4 regions of the Parabacteroides sp. AF19-14 genome follow, and region 2 is predicted to be linked to each of the others. Evidence: riboswitches for the same ligand, from Rfam matches in the RefSeq annotation. Region 2 holds a riboswitch; each other region holds the start of a gene.
What was found. Region 2 has a riboswitch for cobalamin ahead of DWX33_RS07390 (porin family protein). Riboswitches for the same ligand answer to the same signal wherever they lie in the genome.

Region 1 (5,571 bases), on a different contig from region 2:
GGCATTCCTATACCGACAATGGTAGGTATCTTATCCGGAGCAGTGACGAATACACCGGGATTGGGCGCTGCTCAACAGGCTTATTCAGATATGACGGGGATCTCGGATGAAACGATCGCTTTAGGATATGCGGTTGCCTATCCGTTAGGTGTGATCGGCATTATCTTGTCGATGATTTTTATCCGTTATGTTTTCCGTATCTCTTTTGCGAAGGAGACGGAACAATTGGAAGAAGAGACGGATACGGAATCGGGAGGAGAGGCTGTACCTATCTCTTTGGTGGTGAAGAATCCGGCGATTTTTGGTCGTAGCGTAAGTGAGCTATCTAAATTGTTGGAACACCGTGAATTTGTTATTTCCCGTATTTTACGTAACGATACGAATCGGATAGAGATCGTGGCGGGGAACACGGTATTGAATGGAGATGATAAGATTTTTGTTATTACCGCAGAGCATGACGTGGAGGCGATAAAGACTTTTATCGGTCAAGAAATACAGATGGATCGTAAGCAATGGATTCCGGCGGAAAGCCAGTTTATCAGCCGGCGTATTTTGGTTACCCGGTCTGAAATCAACGGTAAGCAATTAGGGGCTTTGCAGTTACGCCGTTTACATGGAATTAACGTGACTCGGATCAATCGTGCGGGGCTGGAGTTGGTAGCTACTCCTAATCTGGTCTTGCAAATAGGCGACCGGGTGACAGTGGTCGGTAGTGAATTGGCGGTGGAGAAAGTTGCCGAGACGCTGGGTAATTCAATGAAACGCTTGAATGAACCTAATTTGGTGACTATTTTTGTTGGTATAGTTTTGGGTATTATCGTGGGAAGTCTTCCTATTAGTTTTCCGGGTATTCCTCAACCGGTGAAATTAGGATTAGCGGGAGGTCCGTTGATCGTTGCGATATTGATAAGCCGGTTCGGTTATCGTTATAAATTGGTTACTTATACCACGCAAAGTTCTAATTTACTATTGAGGGAATTAGGAATCACGTTGTTTCTCGCCTGCGTGGGATTGAGTGCGGGTGAAGGTTTTGTCGATACGATAGTCAATAAGGGTGGTGTAGCTTGGATCGGTTATGGTTTTATAATAACGTTATTGCCTCTACTGATTATCGGTTGTGTGGGAAGGTATTTTTATAAACTGAATTATTTTACGTTGATGGGATTGATTGCGGGAAGTACGACCGATCCTCCTGCGTTAGCCTATTCCAATATGGCGGCAGGAAATGATGCGCCGGCGGTTGGATATGCGACGGTTTATCCATTGACCATGTTTTTGCGTGTGTTGACCGCACAGTTAATGATATTATTCTTTTATACATAGAATAAATATTTTGTTGTTAGTAATGTTTAGAAAAGTGTAAACTCCCTAGCCTTCCGCCGAAGTGATTCGCCGGGGGGCTTTTTTGTTGCTAATCAAAAAGTAAACATGTATCTTTGCGGCCAATCAAGGTGTAGATGTTATCGATTCCGATAATAATCAGTAAAAGGGAATCCGGTGCGAGTCCGGAGCTGTACCCGTAGCTGTAAGTCCTTGGAGCCCCGGCAAATCTTGTTGCCACTGCCTATCGGATAGGCGGGAAGGTAGCCGACAGAGGGTGGACGAGCCAGAAAACCTGCCATGATTTTGTTATGCGACGTTTCGGGTGAAGACGTTGGTAAATCTAAATGTTGCTATGCGAGATTTATATCTTATAAGATGCCTATGCGTTTTTAGCGCATGGTTATTCTCTTTGGGTGTCGCTTACGGTCAACAGATCGATACGACGGCCTATCACGAGCTTTCCGGGGTGGAAGTGGTGGAGAAGGTACGTCCGTCGGTCACCCGTGAAGGTACGCCTTTGCAAATTATGGACCGGGCGGGAATCGATCGCTTGGGAGTACAAGACCTATCCGAGGCCGTGAAACGCTTCTCGGGAGTTACGGTACAGGATTATGGGGGGATCGGAGGATTGAAAACGGTCTCGGTACGTAGCTTGGGAGCGAAGCATACCGCCGTCAGTTACGATGGGGTGACGATTACGGACGCGCAAAGCGGGCAAGTCGATATCAGCCGTTTCTCGTTGGATAATGTGGAGATGGTTTCCTTGTCAATCGGGCAGTCGGATGACATTTTCCAAACGGCAAGGGTGTATGCTTCGGCAGGCGCCTTGAATATACAAACCGGAAAGCCCACGTTTAAAGACAAATCGTTTCATACTTATCTTAAGGTTAAGGGAGGTTCCTTCGGGCTTTTTAATCCTGTGCTGCATTATGATCAAAAATTAGGAAAGCGTTGGAGCGCATCCTTACATGGTGATTTCGTGCGTGCGGATGGACAATATCCCTATACATTAATTAATGGGGAATTGGAAACGAGAGAGAAGCGAAGAAATAGCGATATCCATTCTTTCCATTTGGAAGGTAATCTATTCGGCGATTTTGGAAGGGGAGGCGAACTTTCCTTTAAGGCGTACTATTTTGATTCGGAGCGGGGGCTTCCCGGTTCTGTTAATTTATATAACAAGAACACTTCTGAACGATTATGGGATAATAACTTTTTCGTGCAATCGGGGTATAAGAATGTTCTTAATGAGAAATTTACGCTACGGGCCATGGCTAAGTATAATTATGCTTTTACTCGTTATTTAGATATAAATGATAAATATGCTGCGGGCGAACAAGTCGATTTGAATACACAGAATGAGTATTATGGCTCTGTAGGTTTGCTGTATACTCCTATAAAGTATGTATCGGCGACGTTGACTACGGATTTAACTCGCTCTATGCTGGACAATAATTTTGTGAACGGCCCTAATCCAAAGCGAATGGCCTCTCAATCAGTACTAGCGGTGCAATATAAGAACAGTCGATTCACGGCTACCGCTAGTTTATTGGGAACATATATCACTGATAAAGTGGAGCAAGGGGAAAAACCGGATGATAAGAGGCGTTTATCCCCGGCTGTAAGTTTGTCTTGGCGGCCATTCTCGGAAAGTACTTTGCGGATACGTGCCTCTTACAAAGATATATTCCGGGTTCCTACATTTACGGACTTGTATTACCTCCGTATGGGAAATACAAATTTGAAACCGGAAGAAACTTCCCAATATAATGTAGGGGTAACATGGAGTTCTTCCTGTGGGGATTGGCTGCGGCATTTCAGTATTTCGGCGGATGGATATTATAATACGGTGAAAGATAAGATCGTGGCTTTACCTACCATGTATGTTTGGAAGATGATGAATATGGGCGAAGTGGATATTAAAGGGGTAGATGTAAATTTATCTACACAATTCCGATTGCCCTTACGAATGAGCTTGCTTTTGGCTTCCACTTATTCTTTTCAATACGCGGTTGATGTGACAGATCCGGAAGCTAAGAATTATAAGGATCAGATTCCTTATACACCTCGTCATTCTGGCACGGTTTCCGTAACCTTGGAAAATCCATGGGTAAATGTCTCTTATATACTGACTGCGGTTGGTGATCGTTATGCATTGCCGCAAAATATAGATCGGAACAGGATTGATTCTTATATAGAACAGAGTATTTCTATAAATCGAGATTTTCGTTTTCGATATTTCGGTTTGCGTTTGCAAGGTGAATTGTTAAATCTTGCGAACGTGAATTATGATGTTATTCAGTATTATCCCATGCCGGGCCGTTCTTGGCGTTTAAGTATTTGTTTATCCTATTAGTAAACTATAAAAGTAAAGTAATGAAAAAGAAGAATTTAGTTTGTGTCTCTGCCTTGTGTGCATTGATGTCTTTCTCGTTTGTCAGCTGTGATGATGACAATGAGCCTTCACTGAACATACCAAATGTATCTGTAACTAATGTCAGTTTTACGGATGAGAATCCGGAAGCTTTAAAAGTTAGCGGAACCTTAAATTGGACAGCTCCGTCTTCTGTTGACAATGTAACAAAGTACGTGATTTATGGTTCCTCTGATGGAACCGCTAAAGATATGAAAATTGCGGAGGTAGAAGTTGGAACACATTCATATGCTATTACGGATGTCGTAAATATAGGCTATTTATTAGTTATAGCCGCAAATGCGGAAGGTGAGTCTTCTGTTTATGCTTCCGTAAGAGTTATTGATTTTGTGAAGGATAGTTCTTTCATGGCTTTATATTTCTTGAATTCGGGCAATATGGGAAATAACAACTCTTCTTTATATATGTACGACATAGAAAAGGATGAGGTTGTCCCCGATTATTTCTTGGCTCAAAATGGCAGGGGGCTGGGAGATACGGCACAGGATATGATCGTGTATGGCGATAAGATGTATATCGCGGTATATGGAGAGTCTACGATAGAAGTGACAGATCTGAAGGCAAAATCCATTAAGCAAGTCAAGACAGAGGGGCAGCCCCGTTATATGGTATCAGAGGGTGGAAAAGTCTATATTAGCTATTATAATGGATATGTCGCTCGTTTGGATACCGCATCCTTGGAGGTTGAGGCGAAAGTAAAGGTCGGACGGAATCCGGAACAATTGGCGGTATCTTCTAATAAATTGTTTGTCTCAAACTCCGGAGGTATGGATTACAGTACCGAGGTTGGGTATGATAAAACGGTATCAGTGGTTGATCTGTCTACTTTTACAGAGATAAAGAAGTTGGATGTAGTATTGAATCCCACACGGATACAGGCGGATGAGCAAGGAAATGTATATGTGGTTTCTATGGGTAACTATGCGGATATACCCAATACGGTACAAAAGATAAATACGGAGACTTATGAGGTTACTTCCCTTACGAATTGTCCAAACGCAACGGAGATGGCCTATGAGGATGGCAAGCTATTTCTGTTCTATGCGCAATGGGGAATGTCTAGCCCTGCATTTTTAACATTTGATACAAAGAGCCAATCTGCGGGAACGAGCTTTATTACAGATGGAACCTCAATACAATCCCCTTATTCAATCAGTGCCGTGGGTGGAAATGTCTATGTCGCAGAGTCTGATTATAAGAATAATGGCGATATCTATTGTTTCGGAGGTGACGGTAAATTGTTCAAGAAGTTTGAGGCCGGTTTAAATCCCATGAAAGTAGTCCTCGCTCAAAAAGATAATATCTAATGCGATTACTGATTCTCTTAGGGTTCGCTTTCTGGATGGTGGCATGTACGCCATCCGGAAAGCAAACTTCTTCCAAGGAAGCTCTTTCCTCTGATAGTATTCAATATGCCCAAGGTTTCACGGTTCAGCGCTTTGATACCTATATAATGGTGGAAGTTCGTGATCCGTGGGATAGCACCCGTCTGCTTCAACGCTATTTATTGGTAGACCGGACAAAGTCGGTTCCCGGCGGATTACCCAAAGGGACGATCGTGAAGGTCCCGGTAAAAGATATTGTGATTTATACTTCTGTTCATGCGGCTATTATTGATCAACTGCACGAAACCGATAAGGTTATAGGCGTTTGTGAGCCTCGTTATATGGATACTCCTGCCATACAAGAGGGTATACAGGCCGGAAGAATCGCTGATTTAGGTGAGGCTACCTCTCCGAATATAGAGAAAATGATAGAGATCGGCGCGGAACTCGTGATAGCTTCCCCATTCCAGAACAGTAGTTATGGGCCTG
Region 2 (5,571 bases):
AAATCCAGCCGCTCCACCTTCGCCGCTGGGAATTGCCCAGCGATCTCCTCCTCTACCTTCTCCGTACCGAAGCCTTGCATCTTGAACTCCGTCCCCTTACACTCGGGACATACCTGCGGCAAGCGGTAGGTATAACCGCAATAATGGCAAACCAGCTGATTATGCGCCTTGTGGTAGGTAAGGCTAACGTCGCAATTCACGCAACGAGGCACCCACCCGCACCCTCGGCACTCGATCATCGGGGCGAATCCCCGGCGGTTCTGGAATAGGATCGCCTGCTCGCCCCGGGATAGGGCCTCCCGCACCTTCTCCACCAACAGAGGGGAGAAAAGGGTATCTTTCATGATCTTCTTGCGCTTTAGCTCCTTCACGTCCACCGTAATAATCTCCGGCATCAAGCAATCACCGTAGCGGGTAGATAACTCAACCAGACCGTATTTCCCCGCCGTAGCGTTGAAATAAGAATCGATGGAGGGAGTGGCGGAACCCAATAAGGTCTTACCGCCGTGCATACCCGCCAAGACGATGGCAGCGTTACGGGCATGGTAACGGGGTGCCGGGTCCTGCTGCTTATACGTATTCTCATGCTCCTCGTCCACGATAATCAAGCCCAAGTCCTTAAACGGAAGGAAGAGGGACGAACGGACCCCCAATACCAGCATAGGCTCGTCGTTATGCAATAGCTTATTCCAAACTTCCACCCGCTCGTTATCCGAGAACTTAGAGTGGTAGACCAATAGCTTATCCCCGAATAATTTCGCCAGCCGTTCCGTGATCTGGGTCGTGATAGCGATCTCCGGCAACATATATAAAACCTGCCGCCCCAGCCGCAAGACCTCATGGATCAAACGGACGTATATCTCGGTCTTACCACTGGAAGTCACGCCATGAAGCAAGCAGACCTCCTTCGTCTTGAAAGCCTCATGGATCTCTCCATAGGCTTTCTCTTGCGCCGGACTGAGCGGATTCGGCTCTTGCAAGCGGCAGACAGATACTTGCAAACGACCCACCTCTTTCTCGTAACTCTCCAAGATACCCCGTTTCAGCAGCCCCTCCAATACCGCAGAGGTATAACCACTGCGTTCCAATAGCTCTTTCTTGGAAAGCTCCTTCGATAAAGCGGGATTCAAGGTATGGCTTAAATCCAAGAAGCTGACCAGCAGAAGCTCTTGCTTCTTCGCTCGTTTCAAATCCTCGAACACCGCCTGTAATTTCGTCTCATCCCGGTAAGCCTCGGCCAAACGGATAAACGCCTGTGTCTTGGGAACGAATCCTCGCTTTAGCTCCTCGCTCACCTCGACCGCCCCTTTCACCATCAAGGAAGAGACGATCGGGACAACATTTCGAAGACCGGTCTTCTTCTCCAACTCCGAGATCGTCAATTTCAAAACCCCGCTAAAAGCATCCAGTACCGCTTGCTCGTTCGGGCGCAAGGGGGCGGTGGCCTCGAAATCCTCATTATAAGTAACCGCCGTCTCGCTTTCCAACTTTAAGCCGGAAGGCAAGGCCGCCTTATACACGTCGCCCAGCTTACATATATAATAAGAAGATATCCATTTCCAGAAACGGAGTTGCGGACGGCGGAGCACCGGCGTGGCATCCAGCAAAGCGTAGATCTCCTTCGTCTCAAAATCGGATACCGGTTCCCGGTCGTGTACCTCCATGACGATAGCCGTATAATATCGTTTCTTCCCGAAATGCACGATCACCCGGCAACCGGGAGTCACGGCTCTCTCCAGATCTTCGGGTATCCGATAGGTATAGCTATTCTCCAAAGGAAGGGGAAGTATGACGTCCGCGTATTTCATTCAAACAGGTGTTTCATTACGAGCCCAAAAATAACAAAAAAGGCCGGACTTCTAAAGCCCAGCCTCTCTCATTTTATTTTCACCTATTTAGAACAAGATCGCTGCCGTGATAGACCATCCACGGTTCTTTCCGGCACCGTCGGAGAGGTTCACCTTCTCAATGCTATAGTTATCAGTCAGTCCCAGACCATAATTGAAACCCACCTGCAAGTGACTGATCAGTTCCACGCCGGCACCGAAGTTAAGACCTGCGCTGAAATTCTTCGCCTTCACCTGATCCGCTACGGAACCCGGGATATCCCAAAATTTATCACCGCCTACACGGAAACCGATATACGGACCGGCTGCCAAATACGTCTTGACGATCGGTAAACCGAATTTCCATTTCAAGTTGACCGGAACATCGATATAATCCGTCTTCATCGAAGTCTTAACCCCGCCAGCCGAGGTCGTCTCCAAACCTTTTTGCGAATACAACACCGCCGCATCGATCCCGACACCCACCAACGGTAAGGTCGTCTCGATCATCGGACCCACTTGGAAGCCGGTTACGTTATCCGCTTTCAACACGTCCGAGTTGAAATGAACAGACGATATATTCACACCTCCCTTGATACCGAATTTAAGCTGAGCGTTCGCCGGAAGCGCCATCAACGCTAGCAAGGCAACCATAACAAGTCCCACAATTTTCTTCATATTCATACTTCTTTTGTTAATTACTCGTTGCAAATAAACGCACTTTTCTAATAATAAACAAATATTCTCTATAGAGTGTTCACGGAATACCCCAGTCCTTTAAACGCAAAGAAAGCATGCATCTTACACACGGAGCTCATCCCGTCGGTCAGATTCATGCTTCTTTCCCTAATTATTATGGCAAAATAATTATCCGAAACCATGAGACGACTTGATAAGAAAACCTTGGATAAAGAATAGTAAAAACCGGATACGGTTCTTGCGTTCTCTTCCGGCCTTTCCTCGAAGCCGTCGAAAATATACACGCCTTGCAGGTCTTCTGACTTACTTCCGGTCTTAAGCGCCTTCCCATTCACTTGAATGAACAGTGGCAACAGTATTGCTCAACCCGTTTATGAAGCTTACAGCAGCGGGACTGTCCGGGATTCTCACCCGATTCCCTTTTAATCCCTATCCGGCGATTGCCGAAAGGGAACAAAGCATGTAGCAAAGATACATAAAGTTTTGATGTAGCCTAACACTTTCCACAAAAAATATCCTTATATTCCCGGTTCCTGATATAGCATAAAGCCGCCCCGATAGCCGTGCGATATTCGGCATACTCCGGTATCTTGAAATGGACATCGCACATCTCCTCCAGACGGGGGAAAATATCCGGGCATTGTGGCAAGCGAGTCAGGTTACCGATCAATACGATATTCTTGATATCGCCATTTAACGAGGCGAAAACAGCTCCTTGTCCGATGGTCTGCAAGACCATATGAACGATACCGAGAGCGATATCCTCAACCTTAGCGTTCGCGTCCGCTTTTCCGAAAATAGAGGCTGTCACGTCCAGCGGCAGGCCGGGTAGCGGATGCGGCGTAATATCCCGGATATGCAAGTCGATATCATTCAAGGAACCGTGCTCGGCCAAAGACGCTATTTGGTGAAAGTCATGCGTTTTCAATAATAGCTTAGACAAGCCGAGGATTGTTCCGCCACCGATACCCAATCCCCCGATATGCTCGATCGTGGAGCCTTGTACCTTGACAAAGGAGGTACCCGTTCCCATGCTGACCACCAATAGACTGTCCAGTCCCGTATTATATTGCGCCCCTAGCCCATTCGCAAGGAACTCATCCGTCTTCGCGGTTGGTAAGCCATATAAAGGTTGATCGATATAGGCGCTACCTACACCCGTCAAGATCACTTTCTCTATATTCGAGAGCGAGATGTTATTATCATAAATATACTTACCGAAGGCTCCGAATAAAGAGGTTACCGGATCGGTAGCTTTCACGAACATCGGGTTCTTGATCTTCTTATCCTCCACGCCGACGATCTTGGTCGTGCTACCTCCCACATCTATACCTATAACGATTCCCATGATTCTTTCCCTTTTTAATTGAATAATCGCTACAAAAGTACATAAACCCGCATACAATACTAAAAAAGGCCGGACAAAATCAATTGTCCAGCCTCTCTTTATTTAAAAACCGTAAGGTCTAAACTCTATTTATTCGCCTAACAAGATCTCAAGGATCTGGCAAGCTGCCTTCGATACGGAAGTACCCGGGCCAAAGATAGCGGCAACGCCAGCCTTATACAAGAAATCATAGTCTTGAGCCGGGATTACACCTCCAGCAATAACGATGATGTCCTCACGACCTAGTTTCTTCAACTCCTCGATAACCTGCGGAACCAACGTCTTATGACCAGCGGCCAAAGAAGAAACGCCCATTACGTGAACGTCGTTCTCCACAGCTTGACGGGCAGCCTCGGCCGGAGTCTGGAACAACGGTCCCATATCTACGTCGAAACCACAGTCCGCATAACCAGTAGCGACAACCTTAGCGCCACGGTCGTGTCCGTCCTGACCCATCTTAGCGATCATGATACGAGGCTGACGGCCTTCTTTCTTAGCGAATTGCTCGCAAAGCTCGCAAGCTTTCTGGAAGTCTGCGTCTTTCTTAGTTTCTGATGAATACACGCCTGAAATAGTTCTAATGATTGCTTTATAACGACCTACAACCACCTCGCAAGCATCGGAGATCTCTCCCAATGACGCACGCAAGCCGGCAGCCTTAACAGCCAACTCTAATAAGTTGCCCTTCTTCGTCTTCACGCACTCCGTGATATCAGCCAAAGCTTTTTGAACAGCGGCTTCGTCACGGTTAGCACGCAACTCCTTCAAAGCGGCGATCTGCTCGTTACGTACGGCTGTATTATCGATCTCTAGGATATCGATCGGATCTTCCTTCGGCAAACGATATTTGTTAACACCAACGATGGTCTGAACACCAGAGTCGATACGAGCCTGTGTACGAGCGGCAGCTTCCTCGATACGCATCTTAGGAAGACCTGTCTCGATGGCTTTCGCCATACCACCCATGCTCTCGATCTCTTGGATCAATGCCCAACCTTTATGTACCAACTCATTCGTCAAAGACTCTACATAGTAAGAACCAGCCCACGGGTCGATCTCCTTACAGATCTTAGTCTCTTCCTGAATGTAAATCTGTGTATTACGAGCGATACGAGCAGAGAAGTCGGTCGGCAAAGCGATCGCCTCATCCAATGCGTTCGTATGCAAAGATTGTGTATGTCCTAATGTAGCGGCCATAGCCTCAATACAAGTACGTCCTACGTTATTGAACGGATCTTGCTCGGTCAATGACCAACCGGAAGTCTGGCTATGTGTACGCAATGCCAATGATTTCGGGTTCTTAGCGCCGAAGCTCTTCACGATCTTCGCCCACAACATACGAGCCGCACGCATCTTGGCGATCTCCATGAAGTGATTTACACCGATAGCCCAGAAGAATGACAAACGGGGAGCGAACGCATCCACATCGATACCGGCGTTGATACCGGCACGAAGATATTCCATACCGTCGCACAACGTATAAGCCATCTCGATATCAGCCGTAGCACCAGCCTCCTGCATATGATAACCGGAGATAGAGATAGAGTTGAACTTCGGCATCTTCTGAGAGGTGTACTCGAAGATATCAGCGATAATCTTCATGGAGAACTCAGGCGGATAGATATAGGTATTACGTACCATGAACTCTTTCAAGATATC
Region 3 (5,571 bases), on a different contig from region 2:
GTTTACGGAACCGTATCCGATATTGTATTTATCCATCATATCCACGACACGCATGATCGCTTCGGGGTTATGGGTAGCGTCGCCATCCATCTCTACGTAAAAGATATGGCCGCCACGAGTCAAATCATGATAAGGAGCTTCCACTTCGGCTTTATGACGGGCACTGCACTTATAATATACCGGGACGTGATTAGAGTTCGTATAATAATCCCGATCCGTGATACCCGGAAGCGATCCGAACTTCTTACGATCTTTTCCCGTGAACTTGCCGGACAAGCCTTCTGCCGGAGTTGCCAGTACGCTATAATTGTGTTGGTATTGCTCAGAGAATTGGTTGGCACGATCCCGGATATACGTAACGATCCTTATGCCTAAGGCTTGCGAATCCTCATCTTCGCCATGATGCTTACCGGTAAGGGCCACCAGACATTCGGCCAGTCCGATAAAGCCGATACCCAAGGTGCCTTGGTTGATAACGGAGGCAATCGAATCGTTAGGCTTCAATTTTTCCGAGCCTAACCACAAGGAAGACATCAACAACGGGAATTGCTTCGCGTAAGCGGTTTTCTGGAACTCCATACGCTCATGCAACTGACGAGCCGTAAGTTCCAGCATATGATCCAGTTTAGCGAAAAATAGGGCGATACGCTCTTCCTTGTTCTCCACCTGCATGCACTCGATAGCCAATCGCACGATATTGATCGTCGAGAAAGAGAGATTACCTCGTCCGATAGAAGTCTTCGGTCCGAAACGATTCTCGAATACACGAGTACGGCATCCCATGGTCGCTACCTCGTGGATATAGCGCTGAGGATCGTCCGCTTTCCAATCCTCGCTTTGGTTGAAGGTCGCGTCGAGATTCAAGAAGTTCGGGAAGAAACGACGGGCGGTGACCTTGCAGGCCAATTGGTAAAGATCGTAGTTGCGGTCTTCCGGCAGATAGCTTACGCCTCGTTTCTTTTTCCATATCTGGATCGGGAAGATAGCGGTCTCGCCGTTACCTACGCCTCTGTAAGTACTTTTTAATAACTCCCGGATGATGCAACGACCTTCCGCCGAGGTGTCGGTTCCATAATTGATGGAGCTGAATACCACTTGGTTGCCTCCACGGGAATGGATCGTGTTCATATTATGGATAAAAGCCTCCATCGATTGGTGTACACGGCTTACCGTGCGGTTGATGGCATGTTGTATGACGCGTCTATCACCGCTTAATCCATCCAAGGTCTGTGTCTGGTAATCGTCGATAGGCTTATTATATAAGTGGGAGAAATCCTGTCCGTATAAATCCTCTAAGGTCTTTACTTCCTCGATAAAGCTATTACGTACGTAAGGAGCTAGGTAGAAGTCGAACGCCGGTATCGCCTGTCCGCCATGCATCTCGTTTTGGGCGGTCTCTAGAGAGATACAGCCAAGGATACTAGCGGTTTCGATTCGTTTAGCCGGACGTGATTCGCCATGACCGGCGGAGAACCCGTATTTCAAGATGCGATCCAACGGGTGTTGTACGCAGGTCAAGCTTTTAGTCGGATAATAATCTTTATCATGAATATGGAGATAGTTGTTTGATACGGCTTCCTTGACCTCTTCGCTCAATAAATAGTCATCGACAAACGGCTTGGTGGTCTCGCTGGAGAATTTCATCATCATGCCGGCGGGTGTATCGGCGTTCATATTCGCGTTCTCACGGGTGATGTCGTTGGATTTGATATTGATAATCTCCAAGAACATATCCCGTGTTTTCGCCTTGCGGGCTACGCTTCGCTGATTTCGGTAAGCGATATATTTCTGCGCTACGTCCTTCCGGCTACTGGCCATCAATTCCAGTTCCACGGCATCTTGAATCGCCTCTACGGTCATTTGAGGTTCTCCCTTGAATGAGATATGATCTGTGATCTGGCGAATCAGTTGCATATCTTCTCCCTTGTCTGTATGCAACATGGCTTTACGGATAGCGGTTACTATCTTCTCCTCGTTGAAGCCAACGATACGCCCGTCCCGTTTAACAACTGTCTGTATCATGATGTCGATTAATTTGTGATTGATTATGCGTGCAAAGGTATCTTATTACTCCATATGATTTTCTTTTTGGAAAACTTTTTGCTGATTAAATTATGTTAAGGTGTTAATTTGTAGTGCGTTGTAAAAAGTTTTGGAAAACTTTGCGTCTTGTATGATTGCTTTTGTTTTCCTTTTTGGCGATGTGGTGTGTTATAAGCTTCTCTTTGTAAAGCTTTTAAAGAACATAAGCCGGGATATATTTTTGTTTATATAAAATAATTCATACTTTTGCCCCCGTTTTGGTGATGACGTAAAACCATCCGGTTTCGTCATAAAGAGGGAATCCGGTGTGAATCCGGAGCAGTGCCCGCTACTGTAAGCTTTTGTAAAGTAGAAAACATTTCTCATACCACTGTCTGTAAAAGACGGGAAGGTCGTTTTCTACGAGGTAAGTCAGGAAACCTGCCAAGCGTTTTTATTGCTGTTTTTCTCGGGGTCAGGAAAGCGGAAATATACATAATAACAAATCGTTTATGAAAAGAAAGTGTTTGTGCGCGGCTTTAGCTGTAAGTTGTGCGATAAACGTATCATTTGCGCAGGTACGTTTACAGGGTAAGGTCGTGGATGAAAGTAATGAACCAATTCCGGGTGCGAATATCCGCGTGTCGGAATCCTTGAATGGTACAACCACGGATGCCAGCGGAAAATTTGAGCTGAACCTTCCCGATGGTAGACATCGTATTCGTGTGACTTACCTTGGCTATGAGCAAGGCGTGTATCAAACGGATCACTCGGAAAAAGATGTCGTTATTAAGCTGAAAGAAAAGTATGTGAATATCGATCAAGTGGTGGTAACCGGTACCGGTTCGCATCGCCGCATGAGTAATTCCCCTATTCCCGTGAAAGTGCTTACGGGAAAAGACTTGAAAGAGGCGAGCGTAACCAATTTCCAAGATGCGATGACCAAGCTGAATCCGAGTATCGTATTTATGGAAAACGGACAGGGGGCTACGATGAATATGAACGGATTGACAGAGAAATACGTGGTTATCTTGGAAAACGGTAAGCGTTTGGCCGGCGATGATACCTATTCCCGTATCGATATGTCTAACGTAAAGCGGGTAGAGATCTTGAACGGGGCCGCTTCCGCTTTGTATGGTAGCGACGCGATCGCCGGCGTTATCAATATCATCACGGATGATTCCCGCAATAAGGTGAACGTGACGAGCAATAGCCGTTATGGTAGCAAGAACCAATTCTTGCAGTCGGTCAACGCGGACGTGAATGTAGGGAAGTTCGGTTCATATACTTCTTATCAATATCAACGGGCCGATGGTTGGCAATTAAATCCCTATACGGAGAGTAAAGGCGAGTTGGTTCCTACCAATAAGCAAGCTTCCGAGGGATTTCACCGGAACGTGATCAACCAACGTTTCACATACGACGCTACGGATCGTTTGTCTTTTTATGTGCGTGGCACTTTCTTCGGACGTTCCAGCGATCGTCCGATGCCGATGGATAAAGTGAATACGACCAACTATGATATGAGAAAAGAGACGTTCACTTATGGGGCGGGCGCTCAGTACATGATTAATAAGAACTCTTATTTGAACGCTGATTATCTGTCGGACAATCATAGTACGTATAAGGATTTCTTTGATGGAAAGAAAAGCGGAGAGAGTGATATGACGAAACGGATTCATTACCATAACTTGAATGTCAAGGGAATCTTTCGTTTGGGCAAATATAATAAGCTTTCGGCTGGTGCGGAGTTCATTAAAGAGTTACTGAGCAGTGAGACGGATAACATAACGGGTAAAAGTATGTACACGACTGCGCTTTATGCTCAAGACGAGATCAATATCAATGAGCATTTCCAAGCGTACGCGGGTTTGCGCTATATTTACCATGAGAATTTTAAGAGTTATGCGACTCCTAACGTGGCTTTGCTGTATAAGGTAGGCGGTTTTAATTTCCGCGGATCGTATGCGGCTGGTTTCCGTACACCTGAATTGAAAGAGCTGTATACGGAATCGGAGAAGAAAGCGTCCGGAGCGACTCGCCTTACGATCGGTAATCCGGATCTGGACCCGGAGAAGAGCGACAACTTTACGTTGAGCGCTGAATATACGATGCGGTATTTCTCTTTGTCCGTATCCGCTTTTATGAATAACGTGCGTAGCATGATTAACTATAAGATGTTGGATACGGCGGAACGGGATGCTTATAACACCGCCCATGGTACGGACTATGATGAGATACAGATGCGTGCGAATATCGATAAAGCGAAGATCAAAGGTATTAACGTAACCTTCAATAGTTATCTGGGAGCGGGCTTTACCTTGAATGGTGGCTATAGTTTCATGGATGGAAAGAACGTATACGAGGATGAACCTTTGGATAAGACCGTTAAGCATAGTGGTACGGTAGCGGCTATGTGGTCTCATACTTGGAATAAGTATAAGCTGAACGTGAATTTTAACGGACGTATCCAAGGGGAACGTTATTCTACTTCTTATGGATACGCACCGAAATATTCCTTGTGGAATCTCAATACGAGCCATACGTTTAGAGCCGGCGATTTCTTGTTGGAACCGGGAGTAGGTATCGAGAACCTTTTTGATTATGTAGATGATCGTCCCTTTAATTACAATTACGCTACATTGACCCCGGGCCGTACCTATTACGTCAGCCTTCTGGTCCGTTTCAAGCAGTAAACTGTCACATGTCAACTATTAACTAATATAATAATGTATAGGGGATTTTTACGATCCATGTTTGTTTGTTCACTCCTGCTTGGGCTCGCCTGTTCATTATGGGCGAAACCCGGGCGGGAGTTTTACGCTTCCGATATCCGGGAGAGCATGGAAAAGGGAGATAAGTTAGCGATCTTGATGGTACATTTCGGGAGTGCTTACCCGGAAGCTCGTACCCAAGTACTCGATGTGATGAACAAGCGTGTCAAGGAGGCTTTCCCAGACGTGGAAGTCCGGCAGGCTTATAGCGCCCGTAGCGTAGTGAGTCGGTTGAGGGCGCAAGGTGTTTGGGTTCAGTTGCCGGCGGACGCCTTGGTGGAGTTGCGTGATCAAGGGTTTACCCATGTAATTATCCAACCGACTATCATTATAGAGGGTGTGGAGATGGAAGCGATCCGCAAAGAGGCGGAACAGCGAAAAGGTTTGTTTAAGGATTTGCGTGTAGGTAATCCCTTGTTATATGATGATACCGATTATGAGGCGGTGATGAAAGCGGTTTCCTCACCTTCTGGAGTGACTAAAAATGGGGCTAAGTTATTGGTGGCGCACGGAACTTATCATGCCAGTAACTCGGCTTACGCGAAATTGGGGTATATGTTCCAGACCAAAGGAATGAAAGATTATTATACCGGAACCCGTGAGGGTTTCCCTACGATCGAGGATGTAGGTGAGCAAATGCGCCAAGCCGGTCATAAGCGTGTGCAGTTGATTCCTTTTATGTTCGTACTGATTCGAGGTACGGAAAATACGGTTACGGATTTCTGGCAGAAAGGGCTACGTCAACAGGGTTTCGATGTGGATATTTATTTAAAGC
Region 4 (5,571 bases), on a different contig from region 2:
AGGCTTGCATAGCCTCTTCTGTTTCCGTGTATTTCGTATTTGCGTTATAGTTTTTATCCGGGTTACCATGTCCCATTAATAAAAGGATGTTCTTGTTATCAGCCAATTTATCACTGTAGTGGCTGTATAGGACTTTCGCTACGGCTTCCACATCCTCTTTGTCGTACACCAAACAAGGGCTTTTTACGACTTGAACACTCGGGAAAGACTCGATCATGAATTTCTTCTTCACGTCCGTATTCATCAAGCTTAGGTATTCCTCACCCGGGATGATGTGTAAGGACTGTACCGCTACCTTCTTGTAACCGGCATTTCCTAGAGCTTGTAACCAAAGATCCGGTTGATAACGTGCGATACCGGTCTCTGCCTCTACACGATTCACGCAAGTACGGGAGGTAAATGACAAATAGATGTCCGCGTCGGGAAATGCGTTCTGGAAATCGGCCAATGTTGCGTCGTAAGTCTTGATAGACTCTTTGAATGTGCTACCGAATGTACACAACAAGATCGCCGTGTCATGTTTCTTACTTGCCTTTACGACTTCTTCCGCCGGGTTTGCGGTATTGTCGTCGTCTCCATCATCACAGGAGGTAAAAACTGCGCTTGAGGCAAATAGACTCGCCGCAAGCAAAAGGTACTTAAATTTGTTCATCGCATTTAACTTTTAAGATTGTTTATAGTTTATGTTTATTCTGAAATTTCACGATAAAGGAGGCGTACCAAGTCCGTCCGGGAGACGTAGTTCCACGATGGCGTCCGAACGGGGTACGATCCACATAATCGAAGATATTATCGATACCGACATTGATATCTAGGTTCCATTTTTTCTTTTTCAATACGTTATGACGGGTATTCAATCGCCATAGCTGATAACTTTTTCCATCACCGTCCGTGATATAAAAGCGGGTGGATTGGTACCGGCCGAACAAGGTGACATCCAATTTATACTTTTTCCACGCATGGTTCCATGCTAGTTTCCAATTGGCATTATGGAATGAGGTTCCGTTGATCGGGGTGTAGAGCATATAATTCGGGTCGGTCGGATCATCCGTATATTGCGCTTTGGCATCCGTATAGCTATAGCCTCCACCAATAGCCAAGGAAGATAGGATTTGATAGGTGAGCGATATATCTCCTCCGAAAGAGCGGGCTTTGGATAAGTTCTTGTGTTGCATGCTGGCCTCGATCTCATCCAATCGGTCTTCGGCGCTTGTCGGGACCTCGGTCAGGGCGATCATGTTCTTGATACGGTTGTAGAATCCTGTTACCGTGATCTGCAGGTTCGACGCATGATATTCTACGCTCGCCGAATAATAATTGGACTTTTGCGGTTTTAAATCCTTATTACCATAATAATGTTTCCACGGGCCGCCGCCGATCTGCGTGATATAATCATCGTGCAACTCCTTTAAGGTAGGAGCCTTAAATCCATTTGAGTATGTGGCTCGGATATTGAAGTCGCCTAGTTTGTACAGGGCGGAGACTTTAGGGGTAAACGTAGCCCCGAACTCTTGGTGCACGACGAAGCGCCCACCTACCGTCACATTCAACCGATCCGTCGGGTTCCATTCGTCTTGTACATAAGCGGAAGCCGTAAATACGGAGGCTTTCCCGTTCTCGATACGCCGGGGAGATTTCAAATGATCGTATTGATATTCGAGTCCGGCGCTTAGGATATTGTTTTCCCCGAGGTGGAATACGCTTTTGGCTTGTCCTAGGAAACGTTGTTGAGAGGTTTCCAGAATATGTTCCCCCGGATAACGAGTAATACGTAAACCCGTCTCCGGATCGAAGAAGTTCGTGACATCTTTATGATGGTAATTATAGAAATAGCTATAGTTACCATAAGTTAGGTCTACCGAAAGAAAATTCAGTCCTCCCAATGCGTATTTAGCTCCTCCGGCCACATCGAAGTTCCGGTAGAATTGATCATAGGTATAATACTTGAATGCGCCGTGCGGACGATAATTCCATTTCTGGTAAAAAGAGCCATCGGCCGAAAGGCTCAGCCGGTCGTTCACTTTGTAGGTTAAGTTCTCCCTTAACGTAAAGTTCGTGGATCGGTTTACGGTTCGTGTCACGGTTCCATTCATTACCTCGTGATGGTCCCATTCTTGGGTCGTATTTCGCCAGCCGTCCGTATGGGTCGTACTAAGTGAGGTGGTGGAATTCACTCTCTTATGCCCAAAGCCGATTTGTACGCTTTCCAATATATCTCCATACGATCCGACACGAGTCGTATTCGATAGGCTCACTTTATCCCGGTTCTTTTTCGTGATAATATTGATAACACCGGCGATAGCGTCCGAACCATACAGGGAAGAGGCGGCACCTTTTACGATCTCGATACGCTTGATATTGGCGGGGTTGATAATACTCAAGTCGTTTTGTCCGCCGGTATCTCCGTTGATCCGTTTGCCATTGATAAGGATCAAGATGTAATCGTTGCCTAATCCGTTCATCTGGATGCCACTACCCATGTCGCTCGGATTAAAGGTGATGGAAGCGTTCAGCCCTTCCAGAATATCTTGCATACTGCGTCCTTGGTAACTGTCAAGGGCTTTGCCAGTGATTACCTCTGTTTGCACAGGGGCGTCTTTCAGATAGTGTTCGGTACCCGTACCGGTGACCACGACCTCGTTCAATAGCACGGAAAGTTCCTTCGGATCTTTCAATATGCTTTGGGCGCATACGGATTGTACGCATGCCACCAGAATAGCGAATGCTAAAAGCCTCATATAGTGTTTTATTTATACACGAAATAAAACAACAAGCCTCTATCTGGTTATGTCTCAAAAAATAAATTGAATCGTTTTTTGTATGACACATACTTCTATCCTGGAAGCTTGATGTTATTGTAAGACTTTAGCAGGTATTCTGGCTCTCCTCTGGTTAGAAACCTTCCCATTCCAATTCTGGAACAGTGGCTTTTGAACTTCTAACCAACTTAATGAGGATTACAGCTGCAGGAACAGCTCCGGATTCACACCGGATTCCCTCTCACCAAACTATGTGATAGCTTGATTACTAAAATCGTGGGCAAAGGTAGGTCTTTTTAATTAAATAATACAGACATTGAGAAAATATTTCCATTTTCTTATTTACTTCATGCCTCTCGCTTTATAGATACGCTCCTTAGCCTCATTGATCTTTTGGAGTTTCTCATTGGCGGCCTTGCGGATATCTTCACCAAGGTTGGCTACTTTGTCCGGATGATGTTTGATAGCCATGCGGCGGTAAGCGGCACGCACCTCATCGTCCGTAGCCGTGGGTTCTATCTCTAATACTTTATAGGCGTTATCTAGGGAGTTTTCCTGAAGATTTAACATGGATTCAACTTCCTTTTCAGACATTCCCATCGCTATGGCTACCTCTTTTAAAGCGTTGATCTCGGTGGCGCAAACATTACCGTCGCTCTTAGCGATCTCGGCGAGGAACGCCAGCAGTTGCAGCCGCTCCTCATAACTTAGGTTGTATGCGATCTGGGTTCCGCATTCCCGGATGGTATTCTTGAATCCTATGCTATTCTCTTGCTCCATGCGTTTGGCTTGGTCGAAAAGCTTTAGCAATATCTCTTCACCTTGGCCTACGGCGATCTCGCCGAAGTTCCTTCGGAGGAATTGACGGACATATTCCATCTCGCTGTGCATGATTTTCCCATCGGCACGGATGATATAGGAGGCCATTACCAACATGGAGAAAAGGAAACTGTTACGCTCCCCGGCGTATGGGTCTCTTCGTGTATATTGATCATCGTAATTGGTTCTGCCACCGAAGGGCTGTCCCGTCATGTTTGCCTCTTCCTCAAAGAAAGAGCCTAATATAATACCGGCTAAAGCGCCCAGTGGTCCGAATGCCATAAACCCCAAGACACCGCCTATCCATTTTCCGATACCCATATTCTTCTTTGTTTTATTTGTCGTTAATCAATGGTGCGATATTCGCTATTCTCTAAACGCATCTCCGGCTGTTGCAATTTCTGGTATTCATCATTGTTCAATTTTGATACCGCAAATTCGCTCTATTTCAAAAATATATTCTTTGGGTGTTGTGAACAATACAGCTTCCATTCCAATCGCCTTTGCACCCAACACATTCACCATTCTGTCATCCGTAAACAAACATTCCGACGGTTTAAGGCCATATTTGTCACGAAGGCGAAGATAAATTTCCTTTTCTGGCTTGATGAAGTGTTCCTCACATGATATTACCATACCGTCAAGTAACCGGAATATGTCGAATTTCTCCATGACCCGGTAGATTGTGTCGCTCCAGTTCGTCAACCCATATAGTTTGAATCCAGATTGCTTTAACTTTTTTAGAAGTACACGCATACCTTCAATCTCTCCTGTTATCTCTTCTAGATAATTATCTTTGAAAAACGTGAAGGCATCACTATATTCAGGATACCTTTTTATCGCTCCGTCAATCATTTTATCAAACGGGATTATTCCACGGTCGCACATGTTTATAAATTTCGGATCTGATAGAATTTTGTGAAAACCGATTAGTGACACTTCATCATCCCCGAAATGTCGTTCAAGCAAGGGTTGCAAATCGTGATTTACGAGGACCTTGCCAAAATCAAAAATGAGGTTTTTAATCATTATCTTCGATATTTTTAATTACACGGCAAGGATTGCCGACAGCTATGGAATTGGCAGGAATATCTTTCACGACAACACTGCCTGCTCCGATGACAGAGTTTTGGCCGACAGTCACACCCGGAAGGATTGTAGAGCCGCCTCCTATCCATACACCATCTTCTATAAGGACAGGTCGGGCAATTGTGTCGCAGATGGACGCTCCGGGATGTGTCCTTTCCGGCATCCTTTCCGCAAGGTGAACGGAATGAGTTGCGGTATATATTTTCACATCGGGGGCTATCATCACGTTGTTACCGATAATGATATTGTTATTATCGAGGAACGTACAGTTCATGTTCACGATCACCTTGTTCCCGAAATAGATGTTTTTCCCATACTCGCATCGGAAGTCTATGTCGATGTAAACATCCTTGCCGATACTTCCGAACATCTGCCGATAGATGCGCTGCTTTGCCTCATTGTCGGCATAATCCGTTTCTCTGAGTTGGTGTAGTAGCCTTTTGTTACGGACAGTCATTTCCGTTATTTCGGGCGATGAGCCGTCGAAAGGCTCCTCATCCATACATTTTTGATATTCAGTTTTCATGTGTTCAATTCATCTCATTGTAGAGTCTTATTCTTTATTTGAGCCAATTATTACGACAAGGTAACGCAAGCAAGAATAGGCAGCTTCAAATTGATATGCCTTCAAGCATACGCAAAGTTACACAAAATAGCTGAGAACACGAACAAACGAAATGTATAAAAACTGTACTTGCCTGTTGACTCTACAAAAAGTAAGGCTTTTTCATTTAACATCTCATTTAAGTGGAGCTTCTTGTAAATTTTAGCATGCGCTATTGTTTTCGGTGGAAGGATTCAGGAAAACACGTACGACCTTTCCAGAAAACACGTACGACTTTTTTCAAAAACATGTATGTGTTTTCGCAGAAAGATTATCCTGTTTTTTTAATTTTGATTTTTA

Region 1: linked by a shared signal. The riboswitch ahead of DWX33_RS08240 (TonB-dependent siderophore receptor) and the one ahead of DWX33_RS07390 (porin family protein) in region 2 are both predicted to bind cobalamin.
Region 3: linked by a shared signal. The riboswitch ahead of DWX33_RS08295 (TonB-dependent receptor) and the one ahead of DWX33_RS07390 (porin family protein) in region 2 are both predicted to bind cobalamin.
Region 4: linked by a shared signal. The riboswitch ahead of DWX33_RS08280 (TonB-dependent siderophore receptor) and the one ahead of DWX33_RS07390 (porin family protein) in region 2 are both predicted to bind cobalamin.

Annotation. Positions count from the first base shown of each region.
Region 1 covers NZ_QTMJ01000006.1:114,243-119,813, reverse strand. The annotation lists gene DWX33_RS08245 (putative transporter) at 1-1,323, shown strand, start outside; cobalamin riboswitch at 1,433-1,638, shown strand; gene DWX33_RS08240 (TonB-dependent siderophore receptor) at 1,676-3,679, shown strand; gene DWX33_RS08235 (DUF5074 domain-containing protein) at 3,700-5,064, shown strand; gene DWX33_RS08230 (ABC transporter substrate-binding protein) at 5,064-5,571, shown strand, end outside.
Region 2 covers NZ_QTMJ01000005.1:220,496-226,066, reverse strand. The annotation lists gene priA (primosomal protein N') at 1-1,808, opposite strand, end outside; gene DWX33_RS07390 (porin family protein) at 1,896-2,504, opposite strand; cobalamin riboswitch at 2,796-2,999, opposite strand; gene coaW (type II pantothenate kinase) at 3,019-3,873, opposite strand; gene scpA (methylmalonyl-CoA mutase) at 4,003-5,571, opposite strand, start outside.
Region 3 covers NZ_QTMJ01000006.1:131,042-136,612, reverse strand. The annotation lists gene DWX33_RS08300 (anaerobic ribonucleoside triphosphate reductase) at 1-2,022, opposite strand, end outside; cobalamin riboswitch at 2,285-2,486, shown strand; gene DWX33_RS08295 (TonB-dependent receptor) at 2,535-4,718, shown strand; gene DWX33_RS08290 (sirohydrochlorin cobaltochelatase) at 4,752-5,571, shown strand, end outside.
Region 4 covers NZ_QTMJ01000006.1:124,842-130,412, reverse strand. The annotation lists gene DWX33_RS08285 (sirohydrochlorin cobaltochelatase) at 1-652, opposite strand, end outside; gene DWX33_RS08280 (TonB-dependent siderophore receptor) at 675-2,738, opposite strand; cobalamin riboswitch at 2,850-3,047, opposite strand; gene DWX33_RS08275 (TerB family tellurite resistance protein) at 3,102-3,899, opposite strand; gene DWX33_RS08270 (HAD family phosphatase) at 3,990-4,607, opposite strand; gene DWX33_RS08265 (sugar O-acetyltransferase) at 4,600-5,193, opposite strand.